DNA from 2 places in the Streptomyces sp. NPDC096176 genome. Region 2 is predicted to be linked to the other one. Evidence: riboswitches for the same ligand, from Rfam matches in the RefSeq annotation. Region 2 holds a riboswitch; the other holds the start of a gene.

Region 1 (15,410 bases), on a different contig from region 2:
ATACAACTGGGAGGATTTCCCCCGCCTTGGTATGCCCACCCCCGTCACGGAGGAGGCGCCTCGGATCCTCTCCCTCTGGCAGGGCTCGTGGGCGGCTGCGCTCGCCACGGGCGTGCTGGTGTGGGGTCTGATCCTGTGGAGCGTGTTCTTCCACCGGCGCACCCGCACCAAGGTCGAAATCCCCCCGCAGACCCGGTACAACATGCCCATCGAGGCGCTGTACACCGTGGTCCCGATCATCATCGTCTCGGTGTTCTTCTACTTCACCGCGCGTGATGAGTCGAAGCTCCTCGCTCTCTCCGACAAGCCGGCCCACACGGTGAACGTCGTCGGTTACCAGTGGAGCTGGGGCTTCAACTACCTCGAGGACGTGGACGGGAACCCGGCCACCGGAGACGCGGCCGCGAACAAGGAACTGAACGCGGTCCCGGACGCGTACAGCAATGACTTCCCCAAGGGTGCGGAGGGCGTCTACGACGCCGGTATCCCCGGCACCCGGAACCCCCAGACCGGCAACCCGGGCCCGACGCTCTGGCTGCCCAAGGGGGAGAAGGTCCGGTTCATCCTGACCTCCCGTGACGTCATCCACTCCTTCTGGGTGGTCCCCTTCCTGTTCAAGCAGGACGTCATCCCCGGCCACACCAACGTGTTCGAGGTGACGCCGAAGGATGAGGGAACCTTCCTGGGCAAGTGCGCCGAGCTCTGCGGCGTCGACCACTCCCGGATGCTCTTCAATGTCAAGGTCGTCTCCCCGGAGCGCTACCAGCAGCACCTGAAGGAGCTTGCCGAGAAGGGGCAGACCGGCTTCATCCCGTCGGGCATTGAGCAGACGGACCCGGCCAGGAATGCGGAGAAGAACCAACTGTGAGCATCCTCAACGAATCCCAGGGTGCCGCGGCGGCAGATGAAGACTCGTACGAGAACGAGCTGCCGGTCCGGCGCAAGCAGCCCGGCACCGTCGTCGTGAAGTGGCTGACGACCACCGACCACAAGACGATCGGCACGCTCTACCTCGTCACGTCGTTCTTCTTCTTCTGCATCGGCGGCCTGATGGCGCTCTTCATGCGCGCCGAACTGGCCCGGCCGGGCACGCAGATCATGTCGAACGAGCAGTTCAACCAGGCGTTCACGATGCACGGCACGATCATGCTGCTGATGTTCGCGACGCCGCTGTTCGCCGGTTTCGCGAACTGGATCATGCCGCTGCAGATCGGCGCACCGGACGTGGCCTTCCCGCGTCTGAACATGTTCGCCTACTGGCTGTACCTCTTCGGCTCGCTGATCGCGGTGGCCGGCTTCCTCACCCCGCAGGGTGCGGCCGACTTCGGCTGGTTCGCCTACTCCCCGCTGTCGGACGCCGTCCGCTCGCCGGGTGTCGGCGCCGACATGTGGATCATGGGTCTGGCCTTCTCCGGCTTCGGCACGATCCTCGGCTCGGTCAACTTCATCACCACGATCATCTGCATGCGCGCTCCCGGCATGACGATGTTCCGGATGCCGATCTTCACCTGGAACGTGCTGCTGACCGGTGTGCTGGTCCTGCTCGCCTTCCCGGTCCTGGCGGCCGCGCTGTTCGCCCTGGAGGCGGACCGCAAGTTCGGAGCGCATGTCTTCGACGCGTCCAACGGTGGCGCTCTGCTGTGGCAGCACCTCTTCTGGTTCTTCGGTCATCCAGAGGTGTACATCATCGCCCTGCCGTTCTTCGGCATCGTCTCGGAGATCATTCCGGTCTTCTCCCGCAAGCCGATGTTCGGTTACATCGGCCTGGTGGGCGCGACCATCGCGATCGCCGGCCTGTCCGTGACGGTCTGGGCGCACCACATGTACGTCACCGGCGGTGTGCTGCTGCCGTTCTTCTCCTTCATGACGTTCCTGATCGCCGTTCCGACGGGCGTGAAGTTCTTCAACTGGATCGGAACGATGTGGAAGGGCTCGTTGTCCTTCGAGACACCGATGCTCTGGACGATCGGCTTCCTCGTCACCTTCACCTTCGGTGGCCTGACCGGCGTCATCCTGGCCTCGCCGCCGCTGGACTTCCACGTCTCCGACTCGTACTTCGTCGTCGCGCACTTCCACTACGTCGTCTTCGGCACCGTGGTGTTCGCGATGTTCGCCGGATTCCATTACTGGTGGCCGAAGTTCACGGGCAAGATGCTGGACGAGCGGCTCGGCAAGATCACCTTCTGGACGCTGTTCATCGGCTTCCACGGCACGTTCCTGGTGCAGCACTGGCTGGGCGCGGAGGGCATGCCGCGTCGTTACGCGGACTACCTCGCGGCCGACGGCTTCACCGCGCTGAACACCATCTCGACGATCGCCTCGTTCGTGCTCGGTCTGTCGATCCTCCCCTTCATGTACAACGTCTGGAAGACGGCGAAGTACGGCAAGAAGATCGAGGTCGACGACCCGTGGGGCTACGGCCGCTCGCTCGAGTGGGCCACGTCCTGCCCGCCGCCCCGGCACAACTTCCTCACCCTGCCCCGCATCCGCAGTGAATCCCCGGCGTTCGACCTGCACCACCCGGAGATCGCCGCCATGGAGCAGCTCGAGAACCACGGGCAGAAGGACACCGCGCTGTTCGGCGGCAAGGAGGTCGGCAAGTGAAGATCCAGGGCAAGATGTTCCTCTGGCTGGGAGTCTTCATCCTCGCCGTCGCCGTCCTGTACGGCGTCTGGTCGAAGGAGCCGGCCGGCACCACCGCGCTCTTCCTGGCCTTCGGTCTGAGCATCATGATCGGCTACTACCTGGCCTTCACGGCCCGGCGGGTGGACGCCATGGCGCAGGACGACAAGGAAGCCGACGTGGCCGACGAGGCCGGCGAGGTGGGGTTCTTCTCCCCGCACAGCTGGCAGCCGCTCTCGCTGGGCATCGGCGGTGCGCTCGCCTTCCTCGGAGTGGCGATCGGATGGTGGCTGCTGTACGTCTCGCTGCCGCTGATCCTGGTCGGCCTCTTCGGCTGGGTCTTCGAGTACTACCGCGGTGAGAGCCAGAACCAGTAGTACCGCCTGAGCGGACCACGGGACGGGCCCGGTTCACCTCACTCCAGTGAGGTGAACCGGGCCCACTCGTTTGCAGTCATCCGGCGCGCCGCGGCTGACAACCGTTCATACCGTGTGGTTATGAACCAGACGCCTCGCATGCGCACTTTTGTCAGCTGCACCGTGCTGGTCGTGACCCTCGGGGTGGTCGCGACCGCGTGCGGCGAACCGGACAGGCATCCGCTGTCCGCAGCCCCGTACGACGCGGCACGGCAGGTGGGCTTCAACGCCGCGCCGGGCGGCTCGAAGGTCGATCCGGAAAAGCCCCTCGAGGTGACCTCGAAGGGCGACGGCGGCCGCCTCACGGACGTCACCGTCATAGATGACGCCGGCCACTACCTGGCCGGCGAACTCGCCGCGGACGGCGCCCGCTGGCGCTCCACCGCCCCCCTCTCGGCCGGCGCCAAATACACCGTCAGGGTCTCCACGGAGGACGACGACGGCGCGCCGGGCCTGCGCACGCTGGTCTTCGAGACGGCGCCCGCCAAGAGGTTCCTGACCGCCGAGTTCGGCCCGGAGGCGGGCACGTACGGCGTGGGGCAGCCCATCACGGCCAAGCTCAGCCTCGCCGTCACCGACGGCAAGGGCAGGGCGGTCGTCGAACGCGCCCTGAAGGTCACCTCGAAGCCCGCGGTGGAGGGGGCCTGGCACTGGGTCGACGACAAGACCCTGCACTACCGGCCCAAGGAGTACTGGCCCACGGGCACGATCGTGAACGCCACGAGCAACCTCCACGGCGTCAAGGTCGCGGGCAAGCTCTACGGAGGCCGTTCCAAGCCGCTCAAGATCACTATCGGTGACCGCATAGAAGCCGTCACGGACGCCGCGTCGCACTCCATGACGGTCATGCGGAACGGCGAAGTGATCAAGACCATGCCGGTGACCACCGGCAAGCCCGGCTTCGACACCCGCAACGGCGTCAAGGTCGTGCTGGGCAAGGAGTACTTCGTACGGATGCGCAGCACCAGCATCGGCATAGCGGCGGGCAGTTCCGAGTCGTACGACCTGCCCGTCTACTACGCCACACGCGTCACCTGGAGCGGTGAATACGTGCACGCCGCGCCCTGGTCCGTCGGCTCGCAGGGCTCCGCGAACGTGAGCCACGGCTGCACCGGAATGTCCATGGCCAACGCCAAGTGGTTCTACGACACCGTCCGACCGGGTGACATCGTCAAGGTCATAAACAGCTACGGCAGCATGATGGACACGTTCGGGAACGGCTTCGGCGAATGGAACGTGTCCTGGGACAAGTGGCTCAAGGGCAGCGCCCTGATACCCGGGTCTGAGGCCTCCAACGGCAACGTCACCGCCGTCTCGGCCCGCCTGCGTCCCGCCGTCTGACCGGTCCCGTCGCGTCAGGCCTCGATGGCCAGCCGGCTGCGCAGCAGCGAAGCGAGGGAGGCGGCGAACTCCACCGGCTCCACCGGCAGCGTCACCGCGGCCTCCGCGCGGCTCCAGGTGGCCAGCCAGGCGTCCTGCGGGCGGCCGATCAGCAGCAGTACGGGCGGGCAGTCGAAGATCTCGTCCTTGATCTGCCGGCACACGCCCATGCCGCCCGCCGGAACCGTCTCCCCGTCCAGCACGCACACGTCGATGCCGCCCTCGTCCAAGGCCTTGAGGACGGCGGGCAGCGTCGCGCACTCCACGAAGCGCACGGGCGGGACATCCGCGGCGGGCCGGCGACCGGTCGCCAGCCTGACCTGCTCGCGGGTGTTCGCGTCGTCGCTGTAGACAAGGACCGTGGCGCTCGACTGCATTGTTCCTCCGCACTCGTTCGATCAGGCTTGTCTGCCGGATGCTACTCCGTCCCACTGCCTGTCAGCATCGGTTCGGACGGGGCTTCGATGGGCCGTTCGGGCCCGCTCGAGCGACCCGTTGAGGGTGGGAACACTCCGAACGGCACCCCCCGGAGTGAGGGCGGGATAAGCGACCGACATAATGTCGGTCGTGGCGACAGCAACGACAGTAGAAACCGGGCACGCGCACCCGTCGGTCAATCGACCGAACCTCACCAGCGTCGGAACCATCATCTGGCTGAGTTCCGAGCTGATGTTCTTCGCGGCCCTCTTCGCGATGTACTTCACCCTGCGATCGGTGACGGGCACCGAGTACTGGACGGCTCAGGCGGAACACCTGAACTTCCCGTTCTCGGCCACCAACACCACGATCCTGGTGCTCTCCTCCCTCACCTGCCAGCTCGGCGTCTTCGCCGCTGAGCGCGGTGATGTGAAGAAGCTCCGGACGTGGTTCATCATCACGTTCGTCATGGGTGCGATCTTCATCGGCGGTCAGGTCCTGGAATACACGGAGCTGGTCAAGGACGCGGGCATGTCGCTCTCGTCGGGCCCGTACGGTTCCGTGTTCTACCTGACCACCGGTTTCCACGGCCTGCACGTGACGGGCGGTCTCATCGCCTTCCTGCTGGTCCTGGGAAGGACCTACGCGGCCAGGAGATTCACCCACGAGCAGGCAACCGCCGCCATCGTCGTGTCCTACTACTGGCACTTCGTCGATGTCGTCTGGATCGGCCTCTTCGCCACGATCTACATGATCAAGTAATCGGCGCGGGCGGTTCGTCCCGAGCGGACGCCGCCTGAAGCAGACATAGTCCAGAAGCATCGACGCAGAAGATCCTGACACCGGGGTAATCCGTGAAAAAGCTCTCCGCACGACGACGCCATCCGCTGGCGGCGGTCGTCGTCCTACTCCTCGCGCTGGCGGCCACTGGGGGGCTGTACGCCGCGTTCGCACCCGCGGACAAGGCGCAGGCCGATGAAACCGCCCAGTCCCTCGCCATCAAGGAGGGGCAGAAGCTCTACACCGTCGGCTGCGCAAGCTGCCACGGAACCGGCGGTCAGGGCACCTCAGACGGCCCGTCCCTGGTCGGCGTCGGCTCGGCCGCTGTCGACTTCCAGGTCGGCACGGGGCGTATGCCCGCCCAGCAGCCCGGCGCGCAGGTGCCCGAGAAGCCGGTCGTGTACTCGCAGGCCGAGATCGACCAGCTCGCGGCGTACGTCGCGTCGCTGGGTGCCGGTCCGATCACGCCGACCGAGAAGCAGTACAGCCCCGAGGGCGCGGACATCGCCAAGGGTGGCGAGCTGTTCCGCAACAACTGCGCCCAATGCCACAACTTCACCGGTGAGGGCGGCGCGCTGACCGACGGCAAGTACGCCCCGAGCTTGGAGGGCGTCAGCCCGAAGCACCTCTACGAGGCCATGCAGACCGGCCCGCAGAACATGCCCTCCTTCCCCGACACCACGATGCCCGAGCAGCAGAAGCGGGACATCATCGCGTACGTCAAGACCGTGAACGGCGAGGAGACGCCGACCCCCGGCGGTTTCGCGCTGGGCGGCCTGGGCCCCGTCAGTGAGGGTCTCTTCGGCTGGATCTTCGGTCTCGGTTCGCTGATCGCTGTTGCCATCTGGGTCGCGGCCCACACCGCTAAGGCCAAGAAGTCATGAGTAGCCAAGACATTCCAGAAGAGAACCTGCCCGCAGAGCAGGGCGCCGCGCACGACGCGGCCCACGGCGGCTCGACCGCCGTCGCACAGCGCCACGACGACCCGTTCGCCGACCCGGGACTGCCGGCCCACAAGCCGCGCATCCAGGACATCGACGAGCGTGCCGCCAAGCGCTCCGAGCGTGCCGTCGCCTTCCTGTTCACGCTGTCGATGCTCTCGACGGTCGGCTTCATCGCCGCGTTCGTGATTCTCCCGGTCGACAAGATCGTGTACATCTGGCCGTTCGGTCACATCAGCGCGCTGAACTTCTCGCTGGGCGTGACGCTGGGTCTCGCGCTCTTCTGCATCGGCGCGGGCGCCGTCCACTGGGCGCGCACCCTGATGTCCGACGTGGAGGTCGCCGACGACCGTCACGCGATCGAGGCCGCTCCCGAGGTCAAGGCCAAGGTCATGGCCGACTTCGCGGACGGTGCCCGAGAGTCCGCCATCGGGCGGCGCAAGCTGATCCGCAACACCATGTTCGGCGCGCTGGCCATGGTGCCGCTCTCCGGCGTCGTGCTGCTGCGCGAACTGGGTCCGCTGCCCGAGGACAAGCTCCGCAGCACCCTGTGGGCCAAGGGCAAGCAGCTCATCAACATGAACACGAACGAGCCGCTGCGTCCCGAGGACGTTGCCGTCGGTTCGCTGACCTTCGCCATGCCCGAGGGCCTGGAGGAGAGCGACCATAACTTCAACACCGAGATCGCCAAGGCTGCCCTGATGATCGTCCGGCTCCAGCCGGAGGACATCAAGGACAAGCGGGAGCTCGAGTGGTCCCACGAGGGCATCGTGGCCTACTCGAAGATCTGCACCCACGTCGGCTGCCCGATCAGCCTGTACGAGCAGCAGACGCACCACGTCCTCTGCCCGTGCCACCAGTCCACCTTCGACCTCTCCGACGGCGCCCGCGTCATCTTCGGTCCGGCCGGTCACGCGCTTCCGCAGCTGCGTATCGGTGTGAACGCCGAGGGCAACCTCGAGGCGCTCGGCGACTTCGAAGAGCCCGTCGGTCCTGCCTTCTGGGAGCGCGGATGAGTACTGCAACGGATACGCAGAAGAAAGCACCCGCCGGCGAGCGGGTGGCCGACTGGGCGGACGGCCGGCTCGGGATCTACTCCCTGGCCAAGGCCAACATGCGCAAGATCTTCCCGGACCACTGGTCCTTCATGCTGGGTGAGATCGCGCTCTACAGCTTCATCATCATCATCCTCACGGGTGTGTATCTGACGCTGTTCTTCCACCCGAGCATGAACGAGATCGAGTACCACGGCTCGTACGTGCCGATGCAGGGCATCCGGATGACCGAGGCGTACGCCTCGACGCTGGACATCAGCTTCGACGTCCGCGGTGGTCTGCTCATCCGGCAGATCCACCACTGGGCCGCGCTGATCTTCCTTGCCGCGATGTTCGTGCACATGATGCGCGTGTTCTTCACGGGCGCGTTCCGCAAGCCGCGTGAGATCAACTGGCTGTTCGGCTTCCTGCTGTTCGTCCTCGGCATGTTCACCGGCTTCACCGGTTACTCGCTCCCGGACGACCTGCTTTCCGGCACCGGTGTCCGCTTCACGCAGGGCGCGATCCTGGCGACGCCGATCGTCGGCACCTACCTGTCGATGTTCCTGTTCGGCGGCGAGTTCCCCGGCCACGACATGGTGGCCCGGTTCTACTCGATCCACATCCTGCTGCTGCCGGGCATCATGCTCGGCCTTGTGGTGGCCCACCTGATCCTGGTCTTCTACCACAAGCACACGCAGTTCGCGGGCCCCGGCCGTACGAACAAGAACGTCGTCGGCATGCCGCTGCTGCCGGTCTACATGGCCAAGGCCGGAGGCTTCTTCTTCCTGGTCTTCGGTGTCATCGCCCTGATCGCCGGCATGTTCACGATCAACCCCGTGTGGGCACTCGGCCCGTACCGGCCGGACATGGTGTCCACCGGCGCCCAGCCCGACTGGTACATGGGCTTCGCCGAGGGACTCGTCCGAGTGATGCCGGGCTGGGAGATCAACCTCTGGGGCCACACTCTGGTCCTGGGCGTGTTCATCCCGCTGGTTCTCTTCGGTCTCGTCCTCGCGGTGCTCGCGCTGTACCCGTTCATCGAGTCGTGGATCACCGGCGACAAGCGCGAGCACCACATCCTGGACCGGCCGCGCAACGCTCCGACCCGTACCGCGCTCGGCGTCGCCTGGGTCACCGGCTACGTGATCATGCTGCTCGGTGGTGGAAACGACATCTTCGCGACGCACTTCCACCTGTCGATCAACGCGATCACCTGGTTCGTCCGCATCACGTACTTCGTCGGACCGGTCCTCGCGTTCATCGTCACCAAGCGGATCTGCCTCGGTCTGCAGCGTCGCGACAAGGACAAGGTGCTGCACGGACGCGAGTCCGGCATCATCAAGCGCCTGCCGCACGGTGAGTTCGTCGAGGTCCACGAGCCGCTGGCTCAGGGCGACCTCTACAAGCTGACCGCGCACGAGCAGTACAAGCCCGCCGAGATCGGCCCCGAGGTCGACGAGAACGGCGTCCGGCGCAAGGTGACGCGCAAGGAGAAGCTGCGCGCCAGGCTCAGCAAGAGCTACTACGGCGAGGGGACCCAGATCCCCAAGGCGACCTCCGAGGAGTACAAGGAGATCACCAGCGGCCACGGACACCACTGATCCCTTGCGCTGACACGTCGCCACAGCTGGGGGCTCCCCCCGGCGCAGCCAGGGGGAGAGCCCCGTCCATTCGCTGGACGGGGCTCTTCGCCGTCCCCGGGGCTGGATAGGGTGGAACCATCCCTATTGGCTTGTGGACCCAGGAGCGGACCATGAACGTTGTGACCCCGGTTGGCGGCGACAGCGTGGCGGCCCACTCCTGGCCCAGCGTGCTGAACGCCCTCCTCGACAACCGCGACCAGAGCGCCGAGGCCACCGCGTGGGCCATGGACCGCATCCTCAGCGGCGAGGCCACCAACGCCCAGATCGCCGGCTTCGTGGTCGCGCTGCGGGCCAAGGGCGAGACCGTCGAGGAGATCTCCGGTCTGGTGCGCACGATGTACGCCCACGCCAACCTGATCGCTGTGCCGGGACCGAGCGTCGACATCGTCGGCACCGGCGGCGACGGGGCCAAGACGGTGAACATCTCCACCATGTCCGCGATTGTGGTCGCCGGCACGGGAGCCAAGGTCGTCAAGCACGGCAACCGGGCCGCGTCCTCCGCGAGCGGCGCCTCCGACGTGCTCGAGAAGCTCGGGGTCAATCTGGAGCTGACCCCGCAGCGGGTCGTCCAGGTCGCCGAGGAGGCGGGCATCACCTTCTGTTTCGCCGTGAAGTTCCACCCGGCGCTGCGGCACGTCGCCGCCGCCCGCAAGGAGCTCGGGATCCGCACCACGTTCAACTTCCTCGGGCCGCTCACCAACCCGGCCCGGGTCAAGGCCCAGGCCACCGGAGTGGCCGACGCGAGGGTGGCGCCGATCGTGGCCGGGGTGCTCGCCGAGCGCGGCTCTTCCGCCCTGGTCTTCCGCGGCGACGACGGCCTCGACGAGCTGACGACCACCGCCACGTCCAAGGTGTGGGTGGTGCGCGACGGCGCCGTCCGCGAAGAGGCGTTCGACCCGCGCGACATCGGGATCGACCTCGTACCCGTCGAGGCGCTGCGCGGCGCCGACGCCTCCTACAACGCCGACGTCGCCCGACGGCTGCTCGGCGGCGAGACCGGCCCCGTGCGGGACGCCGTGCTGCTCAACTCGGCGGCGGCGCTCGCGGCCCTGGAGCCGACGGACGGCACGCTGAACGAGCAGCTCGCGGCCGGGGTGGCCCGAGCGGCCCAGTCGATCGACTCGGGGGCGGCGCGGGCCGCGCTGGAGCGCTGGGTGGCGGCCAGCAACGCATGACGCCACAAGGGCGCGGTCCGGATCGTGGACCGTGCCCTTGCGTCATGCGAGACGTATGGCAGGATGCTTTCCAAGGTCATGAGTGACAGCGATTACGGCCCCGGCCCGCTGTCCGGCAACCCTCCGTCCGTGGCGGGGTGCCCCGGGTGAAGACCAGGCCGCAGGCAGCGAGGTCTGTGGCAAGCGCGGACCCCCGCGGCATCGTCGAATGCCGTGTCCCTGGGGTCCTGGTCCTCAAGGGAGCAGTCTCGTGAGCAAGCGAATGCGATAGGGCATCTCCGCCCCTTCTCCGGTCACCCTTTTCTCTTGCGGTGCTCCGCCCTGTGCTGCGTCGACGCACCGTTTTCGCCTGCCCGTACGGGAGTTCGCCATGTCTGTCGCCACCACTGCCGACCTGTCCCTCTGTGCCCCGCTGCCGGTCCTCGGCCGGGACGTCACCGTTCCGCTCGTCACCGGCGGCGAAGTCACCTACGCCGCCCTCGACTACGCGGCCAGCGCCCCGGCGCTCCAGCGCGTCTGGGACGACGTGGCCGCGTACGCCCCGTACTACGGCAGCGTGCACCGCGGGGCCGGCTACCTCTCCCAGCTGTCCACCGATCTGTTCGAGAACAGCCGGGCCGTGGTCCACGACTTCCTCCACTGCCGGGACGCCGACCAGGTCGTCTTCACCCGCTCCACCACCGACTCCCTCAACCTGCTCGCCGCCGCGCTGCCGGCCGGCTGCGAGGTCTTCGTCTTCGAGACCGAGCACCACGCCTCGCTGCTGCCGTGGAGCGACGCCCGTGTGACCTACCTGAACGCGCCCCGTACTCCGGCGGAGGCCGTGCGGACCCTGGAGCACGCGCTGGCCGACCGCGACCCCTACGGTCCCGCGCTGGTCTGCGTCACCGGCGCGTCCAATGTGACCGGTGAGCTGTGGCCGGTGAAGGAACTCGCCGCCGCCGCCCACGCCCACGGCGCCCGCATCGTGCTCGACGCCGCTCAGCTGGCGCCACACCACCCGGTGTCCGTACAGGAGTTGGACGTCGACTGGGTGGCCTTCTCCGGGCACAAGCTGTACGCGCCGTTCGGCTCCGGCGTGCTCGCCGGACGGTCCGACTGGCTGCAGGCCGCGGAGCCGTACCTCGCGGGCGGTGGCGCCTCCCGGAAGGTCACGCGGCGGACCGACGGCGGGGTGGACGTCGAGTGGCACACCACCGCCGCCCGGCACGAGGCCGGTTCCCCGAACGTGATCGGCGTCTACTCGATCGCCTCCGCCTGCAAGGCGCTCACCGAGGCGGGGTTCGACGGACTGGTCGCCCGGGAGCGGCACCTGATCGCGAAGGTCCGCGAGGGGCTCGCCGAGGTGCCCGAGGTCAAGGTGCTGTCCCTGTTCGGCGACGACGCACCGCGGGTCGGTGTCATCTCCTTCGTGGTGGAGGGCTGGAACAGCTCGCACTTCGCCGCGGCGCTCTCCGCCGAATACGGCATCGGTGTGCGCGACGGCCTCTTCTGCGCCCACCCGCTGGTGCGCACCCTGCTGGGCGGTGACCAGCAGGACGTCGGCGAGTGCGGCGCGCCGGAGGCGAAGCCGGGGGAGAAGTCCCTCAACGCCATCCGCGTCAGCTTCGGCGCGGGCACGCCGGACGAGCACGTGGAGCGGTTCGTGAGCGCCGTGAAGGAACTGGTCCGTGACGGTGCTCAGTGGAAGTACCGCACCGAGGACGGCCGTTGCGTGCCCGACCGCGGCTGACGCCCGTTCACGCCGCGAGCCGCGTCCCCACCAGCACCATGCGCAGCGCGCGTTCGGCCGCGTCGGCGAGAAACTCGCCGGCGCGGTCCAGCGCCTCCGGAAGCGGTACGGGGGCCGGCACGATCGAGCCGTAGGCGTCCACACCCGCGGCGGTGATCGCGCGGACGCCGTGGCCGAGGGTGCCGGCGAGGGCGAGCACGGGCACTTCGGCGGCCCGGGCCCGGTGCGCAACCTCCGCCGGGATCTTGCCGCGTACGGTCTGGTCGTCGAGTGCGCCCTCTGCCGTGATCACCAGATCGGCGCGGGCGAGCCGGGCGTCCAGGTCGATGTGGTCGAGCAGCACGTCGAAGCGGGGCAGCAGCCGGGCGCCGATCGCGGCCAGGCCCGCGCCGAGCCCGCCCGACGCACCGGTGCCGGGGGCCGCCCGCAGATCGACGGAGGCAGGCAGCGCGGCGGCGAGGTGGGAGGCCCAGTGCTCCAGTGCCGCCGACAGATCCTCCACCTGCGCCGGGGTCGCGCCCTTCTGGGGGCCGAAGACCCTGGCCACGCCCTGCCGCCCGCACAGCACGTTGTAGGGGTTGCAGGCCACCAGGATCTCGGTGGTGCGGATGCGAGGGTCGAGGCCGGCAGGGTCGATCCGCGCCAGACGCCGCAACGCCCCGCCTCCCGAAGGCAGTTCGACCCCGTCGGCGTCGAGGAGGCGGACGCCGAGCGCCTGGAGTGCGCCCGCCCCGCCGTCGGAGGTGCCGGAGTCGCCGCAGCCGACCAGGATCCGCTTCACCCCCGAGTCCAGCGCGGCGCGGATCAGCTCGCCCACTCCGTACGTGGTGGTGGCGCACGGGTCCCGGCGGTCCGGCGGCACCAGGGCGAGCCCGGCGACGGCGGCCATCTCGACGACCGCGGTGCCGTCGCCGAGCAGGGCGAAGTGGGTGGGCACCGGGCTGCCGAGCGGGCCGATGGCGACCCGCGGCACGAGCCGGCCGCCGGTCGCGGCCGCCAGTGCCTCCGCCGTGCCCTCGCCCCCGTCGACGAGCGGGATCAGATCGAGGTCGGCGTCGGGTGCGACCCGGCGCAGGCCCTCCGCGATCGCCTCCGCGGCCTCGCGGGCGGTTAGGGACTCCTTGAAACCGCTGGGTGCGACGGCGATGCGGTAGGGGGTACGGCTCATGGCTGGGTCTCCAGGAGGACGGGCACGCCGAGCAGCGGCCAGACGGCAAGGGCGAACAGCAGCACGACGGCGGCGCTGAGCGGCGCGAGCAGCGCGGACAGCCGCAGCAGGTCGCGACGCGTGAAGGTGGGCACACCGTCCGGCGGGTCGGCGAAGAGCGCGACCGGCTTGGCGGAGGCGGGCAGGGTGTGGCAGAAACCGGCAGCCGCGGTGGACGCGAGGGCGGCGGCGACCGGGTTGATTCCGGCGCCGACGGCGGCCGCCACCACAAGGGGGACGAGCACCGACGAGCGGGCGGAACGGGACTGCAGGACAAGATGCGCGGCCGTGCTGACCACGACGATCACGGTGAGGAACAGCCAGGCCGGCAGGCCCCCGGGCAGCCCGCCCACCAGCCACCCGGCTGCTCCCGAGTCGGCGAGCGCCACCCCCATCGCGGTGGTCGCCGCCATGAACAGCAGCAGCGGCCAGGGCACCGTCCGCAGACCGTCCTTCAGCCGTACGGTGCCGAGGGCGGGGGAGGACGCCACCACCGCGCCGATCAACGCGACGACCGCGGGCGGCACCCCGTGCAGAGGCTCGCTGCACCACAGAGCAACCACCGTGCCCAGCAGCATCAGGCAGCGGGCCTCCGAGGTGGTCAGCGGGCCGGTCACGGGTGTGGGGGAGTGCTGCTGGAGCAGCGCGGCGGTGATCTTCACCGGTCCGCGCCGCTCGGCCCGCGAGGTGGTCGTCAACAGCACAATCTCCGCGGCCAGATGCGAGGAGACGACGGCCAGCGGCAAACCCAGCACCAGCCACTGGACGAAGCCGAGCCGCTCACCGGTCTGCTCCCACAGCACACTGACCGTGATCAGATGCGCGCCGGCGCCGATGAGGGTCGCGACGGCCGACAGCAGGACGACCGTGGGAAAGAGCAGCGCCAGCATCACTACGAGCCGCCGCCGGTCGGCCAGCGCCTTGGCGAGCGAGAGGAAGACCGGCATGGCCGGCGCGGCACGGCCCGAGGTGGCCGGCACCGCGAACGCGGTGACGACCAGCGCGGCGGTGCTCAGATGCACCAACTGCCGTACGGTGCGGGCCCCGCTGATCAGGAACGCCGCCGCCCGTCCCGCGAGCCCGGTCCTCGCCACCGCGGCGGCGAGCACGAACGCGCAGATCAGCAGCCAGATCGTCGCGTCGCCGAGGGTGGCGAAGAGGGTGTCGGCACTGATCACCCCGGTCGCCGTCAGGGCGAGCCCCGCTCCCAGCGCCGTATAGGTGTCGTCGACGGGAGCGGCGATCCAGACGCAGGTGGCGACGGCGAACACGGCGAGCGTGAACCGGGCTTCACCGTTGAGCGTGGGGAGAACGGTGGGGACGGCGAACACGGCGCAGACGCTGAGCGCCGCGCACAGCCAGACCGCCTGGCGGAGGGATAGGGTCACGACGACGAGTCTCGAAGCCCGCCGTGAGGCGTCGATGAGCCTTCGATGAAGGACAGTTCATCCGGATTGTCCTGAATCCGCCCGCGCTACGGCATCCGGTAGCCCATGCCCCGCACGGTATCCAGCCGTGCCGCGCCGAGCTTCTTGCGCAGCGCCCGCACATACACGTCCACGATGTTGGAACCAGGATCGAAGTCGTATCCCCACACATGGGAGAGGATCTGCTCCCGGGACAGCACCTGGCCGGGGTGGCGCAGGAACAGCTCCAGCAGCACGAACTCACGGGCCGTCAAATCCACCGTCCGCTCGGACGCACGCGCCCGGCGGGTGCGCAGATCGAGGCTGAGGTCGCCGCTGCGCAGCACCGTGACCTCGGGGGCGCGGGCCGCGGTGCGCAGCCGCAGCCGCACACGGGCGAGCAGTTCCTCGAATCGGAACGGCTTGGTCATCCAGTCGTCGGCGCCGCCCTCCAGGCCCGCCACCGTGTCCCGTACCGAGTCGCGGGCCGTCAGCACGACGACGGGCAGGGTCACCCTCGCCTCGCGCAGCTCCCGCAGCACGGTGAAGCCGTCCCGGCCGGGCAACCCGATGTCGAGCAGCATCAGGTCGAAGCCGCCGGTCACCGCGTAGGCGAGGGCGGTGTCCCCGTCGGCGGCGACCGTGGTGGTGAAG
Region 2 (15,410 bases):
ATGTGAAGTGGTCCTCCCGGACTGGGGTGGATTGCTTCGGATCGCATCCGGTGCCCGCGACGGACGGCCTGCGTGCCCTGTGGTTCCTTGCCCCACCGGGTGTGCGGACCTCACCGACCCGATCCAAGTTCTGTCACTCTCACTGGGAGAGTGCTAACGCCAATGATTAGCACTCGACCCCCGAGAGTGCAAGCGGCTTCGAAGAAGCCTCGATGCGGCGCGGCGGTCGGGAGACGGAGGGCGCAAGGACTTCGAGGATGCGGACACGCCGGGCGCGGACACGCAGGGCGCGGACACGCAGGGCGCGCCCTGCGCGCACGCACGAGGGGCCCGCCTCCCGTGACCGGGATGCGGGCCCCTCGCGCGTGAGTGCGTCGGTGGCCGATCGCGCCTGGAACAGATCAGACGGCGAGCTTCACCATGTCCGCCTGCGGACCCTTCTGGCCCTGCGAGATCTCGAATTCGACTCGCTGACCTTCTTCAAGGGTGCGGTACCCGTCCATCTGGATCGCGCTGTAGTGGACGAAAACATCCGCACCACCGTCGACCGCGATGAAGCCGTACCCCTTCTCCGCGTTGAACCACTTGACGGTGCCCTGAGCCATGCCTAACTCCCCTATTACTGGCCCTTGCGCAGGACCGCACTTCGCGACCCTGGGTCAGACCTCCACCCCAGCAGGAGGGGTGTGCGCCGGAACGCGTCGACCGCGGCTGAATGTATCCGCCCAACTGCCCTCTGCAACAGGTCAGTCGGACGAGAAATCTGGGCAGGACCGAACGGCCGATTCATATGAATTCATGTAATTCCGGGGCAAGTCGGGCCCGGCAAATGACGCCTAAGAGGCAATTCGATCGCACAGTTTGGCCGCATTCTTGCGGAACTTGAAGGCATTCTCGAGCGGCCGGCGGAGGGGGCTTCCCAGACCCTATCGCGCTCAACCATGCAGAATTGCCCCCTCCGCTTCTCTTGCGGAGGGGGCAATTTCTGTAACTGCGGGTAAATCTCTGGGGAAGGCTCAGTCGCCCGACCCTCTATTTCCGTCAGCCGCCGGCGACCGCGGGAATGATCGACACGCCCGCGCCGTCCGGCGTGGCGGTCTCCAGACCCTGCTCGAAACGGACGTCGTCGTCGTTCACGTAGACGTTGACGAAACGGCGCAGCTTGCCCTGGTCGTCCAGGACACGGGCGGCGATGCCGGTGTGGTTCTTCTCCAGGTCCGCGATGACCTCGGCGAGGGTCGCGCCCTTCGCCGGGACCTCGGCCTGGCCGCCCGTGTACGTACGGAGAATGGTGGGGATGCGGACGTTGACACTCATGTTCGTCACCTCTCGGCGGAGTACGGCGGGTTGCGGATTCAGTGAGCGGCCAGGCCCGCGTCGCGGAACGCGTCCAGGCTCGGGCGGATGACGGCGGTCGCCTGCGAGGTCTCCGCGACCGCGTCGAGGGTCTTGAGGCCGTCACCGGTGTTGAGGACGACGGTGGTGAGCGCCGGGTCGAGGACGCCCGCCTCGATCAACTTCTTCGTCACGCCCACGGTCACGCCACCCGCCGTCTCGGCGAAAATGCCCTCGGTGCGGGCCAGCAGCTTGATCGCGTCGACGACCTGCTCGTCGTTGACGTCCTCGACCGCGCCGCCCGTGCGGCGCGCGATGTCCAGCACGTACGGCCCGTCGGCCGGGTTGCCGATGGCGAGCGACTTGGCGATGGTGTTCGGCTTCTGCGGGCGCACGACGTCGTGCCCGGCCTTGAAAGCCGTGGACACCGGCGAGCAGCCCTCGGCCTGGGCGCCGAAGATCTTGTACGGCTTGTCCTCGACGAGTCCGAGCTTGATGAGCTCCTGCAGACCCTTGTCGATCTTCGTCAGCTGGGAGCCGGACGCGATCGGGACGACGAGCTGGTCGGGCAGCCGCCAGCCGAGCTGCTCGCAGATCTCGTACGCGAGTGTCTTGGAGCCCTCCGCGTAGTACGGGCGCAGGTTGACGTTGACGAAGCCCCAGCCCTCACCCAGCGGGTCGCCGATGAGTTCCGAGCAGAAGCGGTTCACGTCGTCGTAGTTGCCCTCGATACCGACGAGTTCGCCGCCGTACACCGCGGCCATGACGACCTTGCCCTGCTCGAGGTCGTGCGGGATGAACACGCAGGAGCGGAAGCCGGCCCGCGCGGCGGCGGCGCCGACCGCGCCGGCGAGGTTGCCGGTGGAGGAGCAGGAGAGCGTGGTGAAGCCGAAGGCGCGAGCGGCCTCGATGGCCTGGGCGACGACGCGGTCCTTGAAGGAGTGCGTCGGGTTGCCGGAGTCGTCCTTGATGAACAGGCCGCCGGTGACGCCCAGTTCGCGGGCGAGGTTGTCGGCCTTGACGAGCTTGGTCCAGCCCGGGTTCAGGTTGGGCTTGTCGGCCACGTCGACGGGGACGGGCAGCAGGGGGGCGTAGCGCCAGATGTTGGCGGGGCCCGCCTCGATCTGTGCGCGGAGCTTCTCGACGTCGCCGCTCGGCAGGTCGTAGGCGACTTCGAGCGGCCCGAAACACTCGGCGCAGGCGAAGATCGGTCCGAGTGCGAAGCGCTGTCCGCACTCGCGGCACGAAAGTGCGGCGGCGGGTCCGAGATCCACGGGCGTGGTGGCGGGGGTGCTTGCGACAGTCTGCGCAGCCATGATGGCGAGGCCCTTTCTCCTCATCTTCCTCGTGACGCACTTCGCCACAAGACGGAATTGGCACCTTCCCCACCGTGACCTCGCGGTCGGCGGGAGGGTTGCCGGGGCTTCAACGGGCCGTTCCCTCTGCCCCTCTGGATGAGCGGTATGGCACCGGACATGCGGTCCGGGCGTTTGTGTGCGTCGACCCCCCGAGATGCGAGGGTCGTTCGCGTTGCTCAAGACTGTAACCGAACCCTCGGACGGTTGAGATAGTCGTCCGACCCGCGAGATGGATCACACGACCTACTGTCAAGGGAGACGCGACGTGCTCGATGAGGTGGCGCGTTGGTTGAGCCGGCGCTCCTGGTCCGCATCCGACCGCTCGCTCGACCGGCTGATATCCGCCAAGGTCAGGCAAGGGTCGACGGTCAGTGTCGTGCTACCAGCGCTGAACGAGGAAGCGACGGTCGCAGACATCGTCACGATCATCCGCCGGGAGCTCATGGAGGCCGTGCCGCTCGTCGACGAGCTGGTGGTGATCGACTCGGCCTCGAGCGACCGCACGTCCGAGGTGGCCGCCGCGGCCGGGGCCCGGGTGGTGCACCGGGACTCGATCCTGCCGGGACTGCCCGCCGTGGCCGGCAAGGGAGAGGTGCTCTGGCGGTCACTCATGGTGACGAGCGGCGACATCGTCTGCTTCGTCGACGCGGATCTCCGCGACTTCTCCCCCGACTTCGTCTCCGGCATCGTCGGTCCGCTGCTGACCGAGCCCGAGGTCCAGTTCGTCAAGGCCATGTACGACCGCCCGCTGGGCGGGGGCGCCGCGCCCGGCCCCGACGGGACACCGGCCCAGGGCGGCCGGGTGACCGAGCTGGTGGCCCGCCCGCTGCTCAATCTGCACTGGCCGCAGCTCGCCGGCTTCGTCCAGCCGCTGGGCGGCGAGTACGCGGCACGGCGCTCCCTGCTGGAGCGACTGCGCTTCCCCGTCGGCTACGGCGTGGAGCTCGGCCTGCTGATCGACTCGCTGAACCTGGTCGGCCTGGACGCCCTCGCGCAGGTCGACGTCGGCACCCGCAAGCACCGCCACCAGGACGGGCAGGCGCTCGGCAGGATGGCCGCGACGATCTACCGCACGGCCCAACTGCGACTGTCCCGGCCTCACTTGGTGCGCCCGTCGATCACCCAGTTCGAGCGGGTCGACGACGGCTTCGCGCCACGGACCTACCAGGTGGACACCGAGGAACGTCCGCCAATGCTCGAGATCGGTGAGTACGCGGCGCGTCGCGCGGCATAAGCAGGAACCGCCGGTCATTTTGCATACATTTCCGATGTATGGGACTCATCGGATTTCTTGCACCGGCGCGCGGCAGGCACCGCAGGGCCACGCCCTTTGTCGGCCGCGAGCGGCTGACCCGGCTCATCGGCACGCTGGCGGTCACCGCCGCCGCGACTCTCGGCCCGGCCGCCCCTACGACGGCACTGGCGGCCCCCGCGGCGTCGGTGGCTCCGGCGGAGCAGGACACGCCCCGCGAACACCACGTGGAGATGGCCCGCACCGGCGGCACGGCGGAACAGCTGTGGCTGCTCGGCGGTGTCGCGCTGAGCCTCACCGCGGTCGGCATCGTCGCGGTGGCAGCCGCCCGCGGCCGCCGCCGCGACCACTGACCCCGCACCTGGGCCCGGCCCGCCCAAGGGCGCGCAAGCCCCGGACGCAAGCCACCCGCACCGGCCGTGCCCGAGCGAGGCCCGGCCCGCGGCCCGCGACCCGCCCGAAACCACACGTTTGAGGCCCGGCGGTACGGGCTAGGGTTCGGCACATGGTCTCCGACGCAGCACAGATCCTCGTCGCGTCCAACCGCGGCCCTGTCTCGTACACGCTGACCGAGGACGGAGGGCTCGACGCCCGCCGCGGCGGTGGAGGGCTCGTCTCCGGCCTGTCGGCCATCGGCTCCGACGCACAGTCGCTGTGGGTGTGTTCGGCGCTGAGCGAGGGCGACCGGGAGGCGGTACGGCGCGGGGTGGGAGAGCCCGGTGTACGGATGCTCGACATCGACGCGGCCGTCCACGCCGCCGCGTACAACGGCATCGCCAACTCGGTGCTGTGGTTCGTCCACCACATGCTGTACCAGACGCCCCTGGAGCCGGCCTTCGACCAGGACTTCCGGCGGCAGTGGAGCGCGTACCGGCTGTGCAACCGGGCCTTCGCCGAGGCGATCGCCGCGGAGGCCGCCGACGACGCGGTGGTCCTGGTGCAGGACTACCACCTGGCGCTGGTACCCGGCATGGTCCGCGAAATCCGCCCCGACCTGCGGATCGGGCACTTCTCGCACACCCCGTGGGCGCCGCCCGAGTACTTCGGGATGCTGCCGGACGACATCGCGGAGGAGTTGCTGCTGGGGATGCTGGGCGCGGACCGCCTGGGGTTCCTCACCAAGCGCTGGCTGCACTCGTTCCAGCGCTGCGCCTCTTCCGTGCTGTCCCAGTACGACGGGGCGTCGCTGTGGCCCAAGGACCACGAGCCGGCCTTCGAGTACCGGATGCCCGGCCACGGCCGCAGACGGACCCGGCTCGGGGTGCACGGCCTCGGAGCCGACGCCGACTTCCTGCGCGAGCGCGCCGCCCGGCCGGACGTCGAGGAGCGCATGGCCGCCCTGCGCGAGCAGGTCGGAGAGGGCCGCAGGACGATCGTGCGCGTCGACCGCACCGAGCTGTCCAAGAACATCGTCCGGGGGCTGCTGGCCTACCGGGAGCTGCTGGAGCAGCACCCCGAGTGGCGCGAGCGGGTCGTGCACATCGCGCTCGCCTATCCCTCGCGCCAGGATCTCGCGGTCTACCGCGACTACACGGCCGAGGTCTCCCGGCTGGCCGACGAGATCAACGCCCAGTACGGCACGGACGGCTGGACCCCGGTCGTCGTGCACGTCAAGGACGACTTCGCCCGCTCACTGGCCGCGTACCGGATGGCCGACGTGGCCCTCGTGAACCCCATCAGGGACGGCATGAACCTGGTCGCCAAGGAGGTCCCCGTCGTCACCGACCTCGGCTGCGCCCTGGTGCTGTCGCGGGAGGCCGGCGCCCACGAGGAGCTCGGCGACGAGGCGATCACCGTCAACCCGTACGACGTCAGCGGCACGGCCGCGGCCCTGCACGAGGCGCTGTCCATGCCCGCCGACGAACGGGCCGAGCGCTCCAAGCGCCTCGCGGCGGCAGCGACCGCGCTGCCGCCGCGGCAGTGGTTCCTCGACCAGCTGGACGCACTGCGCGAGGGCGCCTAGCTAGGACCTCGTGCCCTCCTGGATCCGCCGCGCCAGGGCGGCGAGGAAGTCGACCAGCTCCGCAGGGCCGGGCAGCAACAGGTCGGCGCGCTCTGCCAGTTCGGGGACCTCGGCGCCACCGCTGCACAGCAGCAGACCGGGCAGGCCGTCCGAGCGGAGCTTGTCGACGGCGCCGTACGCGGGCAGGTCGCCCAGGTCGTCACCGGCGTAGAGCACGACCTCGGCACCGACCTCGCGCACGTACTCGGACAGCGCCACGCCCTTGTCCATGCCGGGCGGGCGCAGTTCCAGGACCATACGGCCCGGCTCCAGGATCAGGCCGTGCCGGGAGGCAAGCGCGGCGAGGGGTTCGCGCAGGGCGTCGAAAGCGGCCTGGGGGTCCTCGGCGCGGCGGGTGTGGACCGCGACGGAACGGCCCTTCTCCTCGATCCAGGTGCCCTGCCAGGCCCCGATCCCGTCGAGGAAGCCGGGGAGCTCGGACCGGACGGCCGCGACGCCCGGGTCGGGGGCCGGCGCTCTCACGGTCCCGGTGACCGCGTCCCAGCGTTCCGCGCCGTAGTGGCCGAGGACGACGAGGTGGTCCAGGCCGTCGACACCGGCGAAGCCGCCGTAGCGGACGGCGACCCCGGCGGGCCGGCCGGTGACCACGGCGACGGAAGCCACGTGCGGCGCGAGCGCGGCCAGTGCGGGGACGGCGCGTTCGTGGGCGCGCGCCTGCTCGGGGTCGGCCACGATCTCGGCGAGGGTGCCGTCGAAGTCGAGAGCGATCACCGCCCTGTCGGGCCGGTCGAGGAGCGCCGCGAGGCCCTCACGGCCGGCTGGAGTGGACGGCGTCGGCATGGAGTCTGCGTACTCTGCGTGCGGGGAGCTGCCCATGCGTCCGACCCTAGCGGCGACTTCTCCTCGCGTCCCTCACACGCCGAAGCCGGTTGACGGTCACCGGGTCGTGGGCAAGGGCGCGGGCGTCGTCGAGAAGGGCGTTGAGCAGCTGGTAGTAGCGGACCGGGGAGATGCCGAGCTGCTCCCTGATCGCCCGCTCCTTGGCGCCGGGCCCCGGCCAGGAACGCCGTTCCATGGCCAGGACGGCCCGGTCGCGCTCGGAGAGCTCCTGGTCGTCGGTCATACGATCCAACATATCGGCGGGCACTGACGGTCCGGTCCATGTACGGGGTGCGGGGCGTACGGGGTGCGGGGCCCGGCGCACCTCGGGGCGTCTACTCGGCGCTCTCGGCCGTCTTGGCGTCGCGGGATATCCGTTCCAGCGTGCGGGTGGGGCTGCCGCCGGGGCCCACGGCGTCGCCGATGTTCTTCTTGATGTTCTCGCTGGCCGACGCCCATGACGTCTTGCCGACCGGCGGGAGCACGGAGCCCGGGAGCACCTCCAGGAACTTCTTGAGGTGCGCCTGTTCCGGGTCGTCCTCCATCGCGTCCCGGGCGGAGACCGTCACCGGCAGCAGGTCGTTCTGACCGGCGAACTCGAGGACGTTCTTGTCGGTGAAGAGGAAGTCGAGGAATTTGCCGATCTCCTCGCGGTGACCGTTCTGCTTGAAGCCCATGATCCAGTCGGCCACGCCCATCGACGCCTCGGCCTTGCCCTGCCGGCCGGGCAGCGCGACCGTGCCGACGTCGACGCCCGCCTTCTCGGCCGCCCGCAGCAGGGAGGGGTGGCCGTTCAGCATGCCGACCTCGCCGCGGGTGAACGCGGCGAAAGCGTCCTTGCGGTTGAGCTCGCCGGGAGCGACCGGGCCGGTGAGCTTCTCGTCGACCAGGTTCTCCTTCAGCCACTCGAAGGTGTTGATGTTCTGATCCGAGGCGATGGCGTACCTGCCGAGCTCGTCGGTGTAGCCGCCACCGCCGCTGAGCAGCCACATCTGCGTCTCCGCCTGGGCCTCCTCGGGGCCGAGCGGCAGCGCGAAGGGGTACGTGACGTCGGTGTTGAGCTTCAGCTTCTCCGCGTCCGCCTGCAGCTCCGCCCAGGTGTCGGGGGTCCCGGTGATCCCGGCCTCCTCGAAGAGCTCCTTGTTGTAGAAGAGCAGCCTGGTGGAGGCGACGAACGGCAGCCCGTACTGGACGCGCTTCGTCTCGCCCGCGTCGACGAGCGGCGGGAGGAAGTTGGACTGGACAGGGATGGAGAGCATCTGGTCGGCGGAGTACAGCTTGTCCGCCGCGGCGTAGTCGGCGTAGGCGCCGATCTGCGCGATGTCGGGGGCCTCACCGGCCTTGACCATCTCGGCGACCTTGCGGTCCACGTCGTTCCACGACTCGATCTGGACCTCGACGTCGATGCCGGGGTTCTGGGCCTCGAACGCGGCCGTCAGATCGGCCCAGTACGTCTTGCTGCTCGCTCCGCCGGCCACGTCGTAGTCGGCGGCCACCAGCTTGAGGGTGACGTCACCGGAACCGCCGGAGGTGCCGCATCCCGCGAGCGAAACCGTCATGCCCAGTGCGGCGACGGCCGCGGTCACACCAAAGAAGCGCCGCTGCACAGCTCTTCCCCACCCTCTGCTTCATAGATCCGTGTTGTCCGTTTGTCCCAGTCGGTCCCCCGCGACGTCCTGTGAGATGGGGAGCGATCTTTCCCCACCCGGAGATACAAGGTCTACACCACTGCGGTCTCACTTTCACAACGCCTGCACCCCGGGTCCGTTCCCCGGCAACGCGTCGCCGCCGCGCCGGGAGAGCCGCCGCCTCCCCGCGGGTCGGCCGGGAGGCGCCGTCGCGGTTTGTATGGAGCGGCAACAATTTCGGGAGTGGACTAGACCTTTTCCGGCTCCACGCGCGAGACTGTTCGCGTGAGACACGTCATCGCCCTCGATGTGGGCGGCACCGGTATGAAGGCTGCCCTGGTCGGGGCGGACGGGACACTCCTTCACGAGGCGCGGCGGGCCACCGGGCGCGAGCGCGGGGCCGACGCCGTCGTGGAGTCGATCCTCGGCTTCGCGGCGGAGCTGCGCGCCCACGGGCAGGAACACCTCGGCCGGCCCGCCGAGGCCGCCGGCGTCGCCGTCCCCGGGATCGTCGACGCCGAACATGGCATCGCCGTCTACGCCGCCAACCTCGGCTGGCGCGACGTCCCCCTGCGCGAGCTCCTGAGCGGGCGGCTCGGCGAGATCCCCGTCGCGCTCGGGCACGACGTGCGCACCGGCGGACTCGCGGAGGGCCGTATCGGGGCCGGTCAGGGCACCGACCGGTTCCTGTTCGTCCCCCTCGGCACCGGCATCGCCGGCGCCATCGGCATCGGCGGCGCCATCGAGGCAGGCGCCCACGGCTGCGCCGGCGAGATCGGCCACATCGTCGTCCGCCCCGGCGGCCCCGCCTGCGGCTGCGGGCAGCGCGGCTGCCTCGAGACGCTGGCCTCCGCCGCGGCGGTCACCCGCGCCTGGGCCGCCGCCTGTGGCGACCCGGACGTCGACGCCGCCGACTGCGCCAAGGCCGTCGAGGCAGGCGACAAGGCCGCGACCGCGGTGTGGCAGGAGGCCGTCGACGCCCTCGCCGACGGCCTCGTCACCGCACTCACCCTGCTGGACCCCCGCACCCTGATCATCGGTGGCGGCCTCGCCGAGGCCGGGGAAACCTTGTTCACACCCCTTCGGGCGGCGGTCGAGGAACGCATCACGTTCCAGAAGCTGCCCACGATCGTCCCGGCGGCCCTCGGGGACACCGCCGGATGCCTGGGCGCAGGGCTGCTCGCCTGGGATCTACTCGCCAAGGAGGTACCCGCCTGATGGCCGCCAGCGCCGCTCGCGCCACGAGCACGGTTCACGCCACGAGCCCGCACCGCCCGCCGAGCACAGTTCTGGCCGGTGCACGGGTGGTGCTGCCGACCGGGACCGTCGACAACGGACGCGTCGTCGTCGAGGGCACGAGGATCGCCGCGGACGCGCCCGCCGACGCTCCCGTGCGCGACCTGTCCGGGCACTGGATCGTCCCCGGCTTCGTCGACATCCACAATCACGGAGGTGGCGGGGCCTCGTTCACCTCCGGCAGTGCCGAGGACGTCCTGCGGGGCGTGCTGACGCACCGGCGGCACGGCACCACCACTCTCGTCGCCTCCACTGTCACCGGCGACATGGCCTTCCTCGCCCACCGGGCCGGTTTCCTGGCCGAGCTCGTCCAGCAGGGCGACCTCGCGGGCATCCACTTCGAGGGGCCGTTCATCTCGCCGTGCCGCAAGGGCGCCCACAGCGAGGAGCTGCTGCGCGACCCCGACCCGGCCGAGGTCCGCAAGCTGATCGACGCCGCCCACGGCACCGCGAAGATGGTCACTCTCGCAACCGAGCTGCCGGGCGGCCTCGACTCCGTGCGACTGCTCGCCGACCACGGCGTCATCGCGGCGATCGGCCACACGGACGCGACGTACGAACAGACCCGCGAGGCCATCGACGCGGGAGCCACCGTCGCCACCCACCTCTTCAACGCCATGCCGGCCCTGGGCCACCGCGCCCCCGGCCCGATCGCGGCGCTGCTGGAGGACGAGCGGGTCACCGTCGAGCTGATCAACGACGGCACCCACCTCCACCCCGCCGCGCTCGAACTCGCCTTCCGCAGCGCGGGCGCGGGACGGGTCGCGTTCATCACCGACGCCATGGACGCGGCCGGCTTCGGCGACGGCCGTTACCAGCTCGGCCCCCTCGAGGTCGAGGTGAAGGACGGCGTCGCCCGGCTGGTCGAGGGCGGCTCGATCGCGGGCTCCACCCTCACCCTGGACACCGCCTTCAAGCGGGCCGTCACCGTCGACCGCATCCCCGTCGAGGACGTCGTCACGGCCATCTCCGCCAATCCGGCGAAGCTGCTCGGCGTGTACGACAGGGCCGGCTCGCTGGAGCCCGGCAAGAACGCGGACCTCGTGGTCCTCGACGCGGACTTCACGCTCAAGGGCGTGATGCGCCACGGTGACTGGGTGGTCGACCCGGCCCTGGTGTGATTCCGCCCGCGATGCACGGCAAGGCGGTCGGTCCACGGGGTCTTGGGCCAACCGCCTTCCGTTTGGCATGATCAGGACCCGTACGAGCATGGCAAACGCGTTCTTCGGGGGTACACGGGTGATCCTGACGGTCACACTCAATGCCGCCCTCGACATCACCTACCGGGTCGCCGCCCTGACCCCACATGCCTCCCACCGGGTCGGCGAGGTCGTGGAACGCCCCGGCGGCAAGGGCATCAACGTCGCGCGCGTCCTCGCCGCCCTCGGCCACGACAGCGTCGTCACCGGTTTCACGGGCGGACCCACCGGGACCGTCCTGCGCCGGATGCTCGCCCCTCTCGCGCCGCACGACGCGCTCGTGGAGATCGCGGGCACCACCCGGCGCACGCTCGCGATCGCCGACGACACGACCGGTGACACCACCCAGCTGAACGAGCCGGGCCCCACGGTCACGCCCGAGGAGTGGGCGGCGTTCCTCTCCTCGTACGACGCGCTGCTGCGCGACGCCGAGGCGGTCGCCCTGTGCGGCAGCCTGCCGCCCGGCATCCACGTCGGCGCGTACGCGGAACTGGTGCGCCGGGCGCGCGGCGCCGGCGTACCCGTGCTCCTCGACACCAGCGGAGAGCCACTGCGCCGCGGCATCGCCGCCCGCCCCGAGCTGATCAAGCCGAACGCCGAAGAGCTCGCCCGGCTCACCGGCTCCCGCGAACCGCTGCGGGCCACCCGCGACGCCCGCCGCCGCGGCGCACACGCGGTCGTCGCCTCCCTCGGCCCCGACGGTCTGCTCGCCGCGACCCCGGACGGCACCTGGCAGGCCGCCCCGCCCGAAGCGGTCAAGGGAAATCCGACCGGCGCGGGCGACTCGGCGGTCGCCGGCCTGCTGTCCGGGCTGGTCGGTGGGCTCCCCTGGGCAGAACGCCTGTCGCGGGCCGTGGCCCTCTCCGCGGCCACGGTCCTCGCCCCGGCGGCCGGCGAGTTCGACGCGGCGGCCTACGAGGAGCTGCTGCCGCGCGTCAAGATCGTCGAGCACCCGTCCACTGCTCCTGACAGGTGAGGAAACGCCTCGTCCCGGCTCGCGGGGCGAACCGGGACGGTGGTGTGGAGGCCCGAGGGCCGTGACGCGAGTGGTCAGCCCTTCTTCTGGCCGGCCTCGAGCCAGACCTGGTCGAGATACGCCTCGCACTGGTTCCCCTGCTCGCAGGAGATCTTGAGGTCGTTCTTGCCCTTCTCCAGGTTCACGTAGGCGTAGGTGTTGGTCCAGCCCTTCGTCCAGTCGCCCTCCGCCGCATGCGCGAAGTTCGACATGTTGATCTCGCGGGGCTGCCCGTCGTTGATCGTCAGGGTGGTCTTGGCGTCCTTGCCGGGCACGCTGTAGGTGATGAACATCGTGTACGCGCCGGCTTCGGGCACGTCCACCGACCAGCCGGCAGATCCGCCGACGCCGTTGAACATCACATACGCGCCGTCCGCGCCCTTCGCGCCCGGAACGTCCTTCGCGAGGGCCGCCGGCGGGCCCAGCCGGAGCGTCGCCGCGTCCTGCTTGGGGAGGTCGGCGGGCTCCGGCTCCTCGGAGGGCTTCGGGCTCTCCCCGACGGACTCGGCCGCCGAGGGGGTGCTGCCCGCGCCGCCCTTGCCGCCGGCCTTGTCCTTCTCGTCGCCGCTGCTCATCAGCGCCGCGCCGATGCCGATCACGACGACCGCGACGACCGCGATCGCGCCGATCAGCAGGCCCCGCGTGTTGGGGCCACCGCTCCGGCCGCCGTGGCCGTGGCCGCCCTCGTGCGACGTGGTCGGGACGTGGCGGGTCTGGGCGGTGGCGCCGGGGTAGGTCTCGGGCGCCGCGTAGGCGGCGGTCGGCTGCTGCCCGTAGCCGGGCTGCTGGCCGTATGTCTGCTGGCCGTACGTCTGCTGGTGCGGGACCTGCTGGCCGTACTGACGCTCACCGACCGTCCGCACCTGGTTGTACGAGGTGCGGGGGACCCCGGGCTGTGCCGCCGGTCCGGGGTAGCCGTAGCCGCCCTGGCGCGGGGGTGTGGCGCCCGCCTGCTGCCCGTCCGCGTACAGGTAGCCGAACGGGTCGTCGTCCTCGGGCGTGCTCGCGCCGTTGTTCGCGGCCGTCATCCCAGTCACTCCTCACCATCTTGTCAGCACAACGCCGACGCGGGCGAGCCTACCCGGTTCGGGCCAACGGATCGGGTGGCGCAGGCCTCATCCGTCCGGCCGGCGCCCGGCCACCAGGGCCGAGGAGCAAGGGTGTCATCCGTCACCCGGCCCGGCGGTGCACCTTGGAGCGGGAGCGCTTCTCGATGTACATCCGCTGGTCGGCCGACTGCAGCACCTCTTCGACGGACATCCCGCAGCTCGCCCATCCGATGCCGAAGCTGGCCCCGACGCGCACGCCGCGACCGCCTACGCGGATGGGCAGGATGATCGCGTTCCTCAGCCGTACGGCCAGATCCGCGGCGTCCGCCGCGCCGAGACCGTCGGCGAGGACGACGAACTCGTCGCCGCCGAGCCTGGCGACCGTGTCCCCGTCACGCACGCCGGTGGTGAGCCGGCGGGCCACCTCGACCAGCACGGCGTCGCCGGTCTGGTGCCCGAACCTGTCGTTGATCGACTTGAAGCCGTCCAGGTCGCAGAAGAGGACGGCGAGTCCCTTGGCGCCGTCGTCGATCTCGCTGTCCGGCGCGACGATGTGCACATGGTGGTCGTACGTCCGGCCGCCGACCGCTTCGAAGTCGAAGCCGTCGGCACGGAACCCGGCGTCGGTCTCGTACGCCGCGTCCAGCGCCTCGATGTCGGTCGCGTACACCGTGGCGTGCGGGCGCTCGCACAGCCGCGAACTGAGCCGGGCGCGCAGCTCCGCGCTGTTGGGCAGGCCGGTGAGCGCGTCGTGCGAGGCGCGGTGCGCCAGCTGCAGCTCGTGGCGCTTGCGGTCCTCGATGTCCTCGACGTGGGTGAGAAGAAAACGTGGCCCGTCCGCGGTATCGGCGACGACCGAGTTGCGCAGCGAGACCCATACGTACGTGCCGTCCCTGCGGCTCAGCCTGATCTCCGCGCGACCGCCCTCCGCGGACGTGCGCAGCAGCGTGCCGACGTCCTCGGGGTGGACGAGGTCGGCGAAGGAGTAGCGGCGCATCGCGGAGGCGGGGCGGCCGAGGAGGCGGCACAGGGCGTCGTTGGTGCGCAGCAGCCGGCCGTGCTGGTCACCGCCCATCTCGGCGATGGCCATGCCGCTGGGGGCGTACTCGAAGGCCTGGCGGAAGGATTCCTCGCTGGCGCGCAGGGCCTGCTGCTCGCGCTCGAGACGGACCAGGGCGCGCTGCATGTTGGCGCGAAGTCTCGCGTTGCTGATCGCGATCGCGGCCTGGGAGGCGTACATCTGCAGGGCCTCCTGGCCCCACGCGCCGGGGTGGCGTCCGTTGCGCGGCCGGTCCACGGAGATCACCCCGAGCAGTTCCCGTCCGCCGCCCGACGCGTACATGGGGGCGTAAAGACGGTCCAGCGGGTGCCACTCGTCCTCGAAGCGCGGCTCGGGACCATCGGTGTGCCACTGCGGCACGTCGTCCTCTATGAGAACCCAGCCCTCGGTGTGCGGTATGAAGCGCAGCTCGCCCCAGGCCTCGCCCATGGACAGCCGGCGGTCCCAGGAGGCACGGGAGCCGACACGGCCGGTGATCAGGGCCTCTGCGGCGGCGCTGCCGGCGAACGCGGCGACGACCAGGTCACCGTCGGGGCGGACGAGGTTGACGCAGGCCAGCTCGTAGCCCAGTCCGGCGACGATGCCGTCGGCGACGGTCTGCAGGGTGTCGGCCAGGCTGCGGGCCGTGTTGAGGTCCGCGACGACCTCGTGCAGCTGCCGCAGGGTCGCAAGACGGACATAGGGCTCCGACTCGGTCTCCATCGCTCGCTCTCCCCGAGACCTCGACAGCAAACTCCAGGGCGTCTGATTGGCGTACTTGTGCGGTATCCCGGCCACTGAATCACAGTGAGCAGCTCACTCGGTACACAGGGTCAACAATTACTGGCCTCTGTGACTCAAGTCACATCAGGTGATGAAGGGTCAGATGCGACCGGGTCGGGCACACCCTCGCTTTCTCGAAGACACTTATTGAACGCAAAACCATCGGAGCGTACCCATGGTTACTCATGGTCGTCGGGCTCCGGTCCTAGGACCGGCCTGGTTCCAGGGCCCGATGCGGTGACGGATCGGCCGAGACTAGCGTTCCAGGTGTGTTGCAGACGACCCCCACTCCAGCCGCCTCCGCCGTCCCCCATCCTGAGGGGGTGAGCAACGAGGAGTTCCGTGCCGCCATGTCCCGGCTCGCGGCGGGCGTGGTGCTGATCACCGCGCACGACGCCGATTACGGGCCACGCGGCGAGGACGTGGGCATGACCGCGACGGCCTTCATGTCCGTCTCGCTCGACCCGCCGCTGGTGCTCGTCAGCCTGCGCAACGGCTCACGCATGGACGACCTGCTCGCCGAGCAGCCGCTGTGGGGAGTGTCCGTGCTCACGGAGAAGCACCGGCAGATCGCCGGACGTTTCGCGATGAAGGGGCGGCTCAGCGACCGCCTG

The links. A riboswitch is a leader RNA that binds a small molecule or an ion and turns the genes downstream of it on or off. The one in region 2 is predicted to bind S-adenosylmethionine.
Region 1: another riboswitch for S-adenosylmethionine. It lies ahead of ACIQ7Q_RS18410 (aminotransferase class V-fold PLP-dependent enzyme); the one in region 2 lies ahead of thrC (threonine synthase).

Annotation. Positions count from the first base shown of each region.
Region 1 covers NZ_JBIWFV010000006.1:154,599-170,008, forward strand. The annotation lists gene coxB (cytochrome c oxidase subunit II) at 1-868, shown strand, start outside; gene ctaD (cytochrome c oxidase subunit I) at 865-2,604, shown strand; gene ACIQ7Q_RS18370 (cytochrome c oxidase subunit 4) at 2,601-2,999, shown strand; gene ACIQ7Q_RS18375 (Ig-like domain-containing protein) at 3,120-4,379, shown strand; gene ACIQ7Q_RS18380 (hypothetical protein) at 4,394-4,795, opposite strand; gene ACIQ7Q_RS18385 (heme-copper oxidase subunit III) at 4,977-5,597, shown strand; gene ACIQ7Q_RS18390 (c-type cytochrome) at 5,690-6,499, shown strand; gene ACIQ7Q_RS18395 (Rieske 2Fe-2S domain-containing protein) at 6,496-7,572, shown strand; gene ACIQ7Q_RS18400 (cytochrome bc complex cytochrome b subunit) at 7,569-9,194, shown strand; gene trpD (anthranilate phosphoribosyltransferase) at 9,347-10,411, shown strand; SAM riboswitch class IV at 10,486-10,603, shown strand; gene ACIQ7Q_RS18410 (aminotransferase class V-fold PLP-dependent enzyme) at 10,782-12,143, shown strand; gene ACIQ7Q_RS18415 (glycerate kinase) at 12,151-13,311, opposite strand; gene ACIQ7Q_RS18420 (SLC13 family permease) at 13,308-14,738, opposite strand; gene ACIQ7Q_RS18425 (response regulator transcription factor) at 14,825-15,410, opposite strand, start outside.
Region 2 covers NZ_JBIWFV010000005.1:481,023-496,432, forward strand. The annotation lists gene groL (chaperonin GroEL) at 1-2, opposite strand, end outside; gene ACIQ7Q_RS16970 (cold-shock protein) at 402-605, opposite strand; gene ACIQ7Q_RS16975 (MoaD/ThiS family protein) at 1,042-1,317, opposite strand; gene thrC (threonine synthase) at 1,356-2,651, opposite strand; SAM riboswitch class I at 2,669-2,796, opposite strand; gene ACIQ7Q_RS16985 (glucosyl-3-phosphoglycerate synthase) at 2,959-3,927, shown strand; gene ACIQ7Q_RS16990 (hypothetical protein) at 3,966-4,298, shown strand; gene ACIQ7Q_RS16995 (trehalose-6-phosphate synthase) at 4,451-5,908, shown strand; gene otsB (trehalose-phosphatase) at 5,909-6,784, opposite strand; gene ACIQ7Q_RS17005 (DUF3263 domain-containing protein) at 6,795-7,043, opposite strand; gene ACIQ7Q_RS17010 (extracellular solute-binding protein) at 7,123-8,346, opposite strand; gene ACIQ7Q_RS17015 (ROK family protein) at 8,701-9,633, shown strand; gene nagA (N-acetylglucosamine-6-phosphate deacetylase) at 9,633-10,832, shown strand; gene ACIQ7Q_RS17025 (1-phosphofructokinase family hexose kinase) at 10,951-11,886, shown strand; gene ACIQ7Q_RS17030 (carbohydrate-binding protein) at 11,961-12,953, opposite strand; gene cdgB (diguanylate cyclase CdgB) at 13,096-14,736, opposite strand; gene ACIQ7Q_RS17040 (flavin reductase family protein) at 15,120-15,410, shown strand, end outside.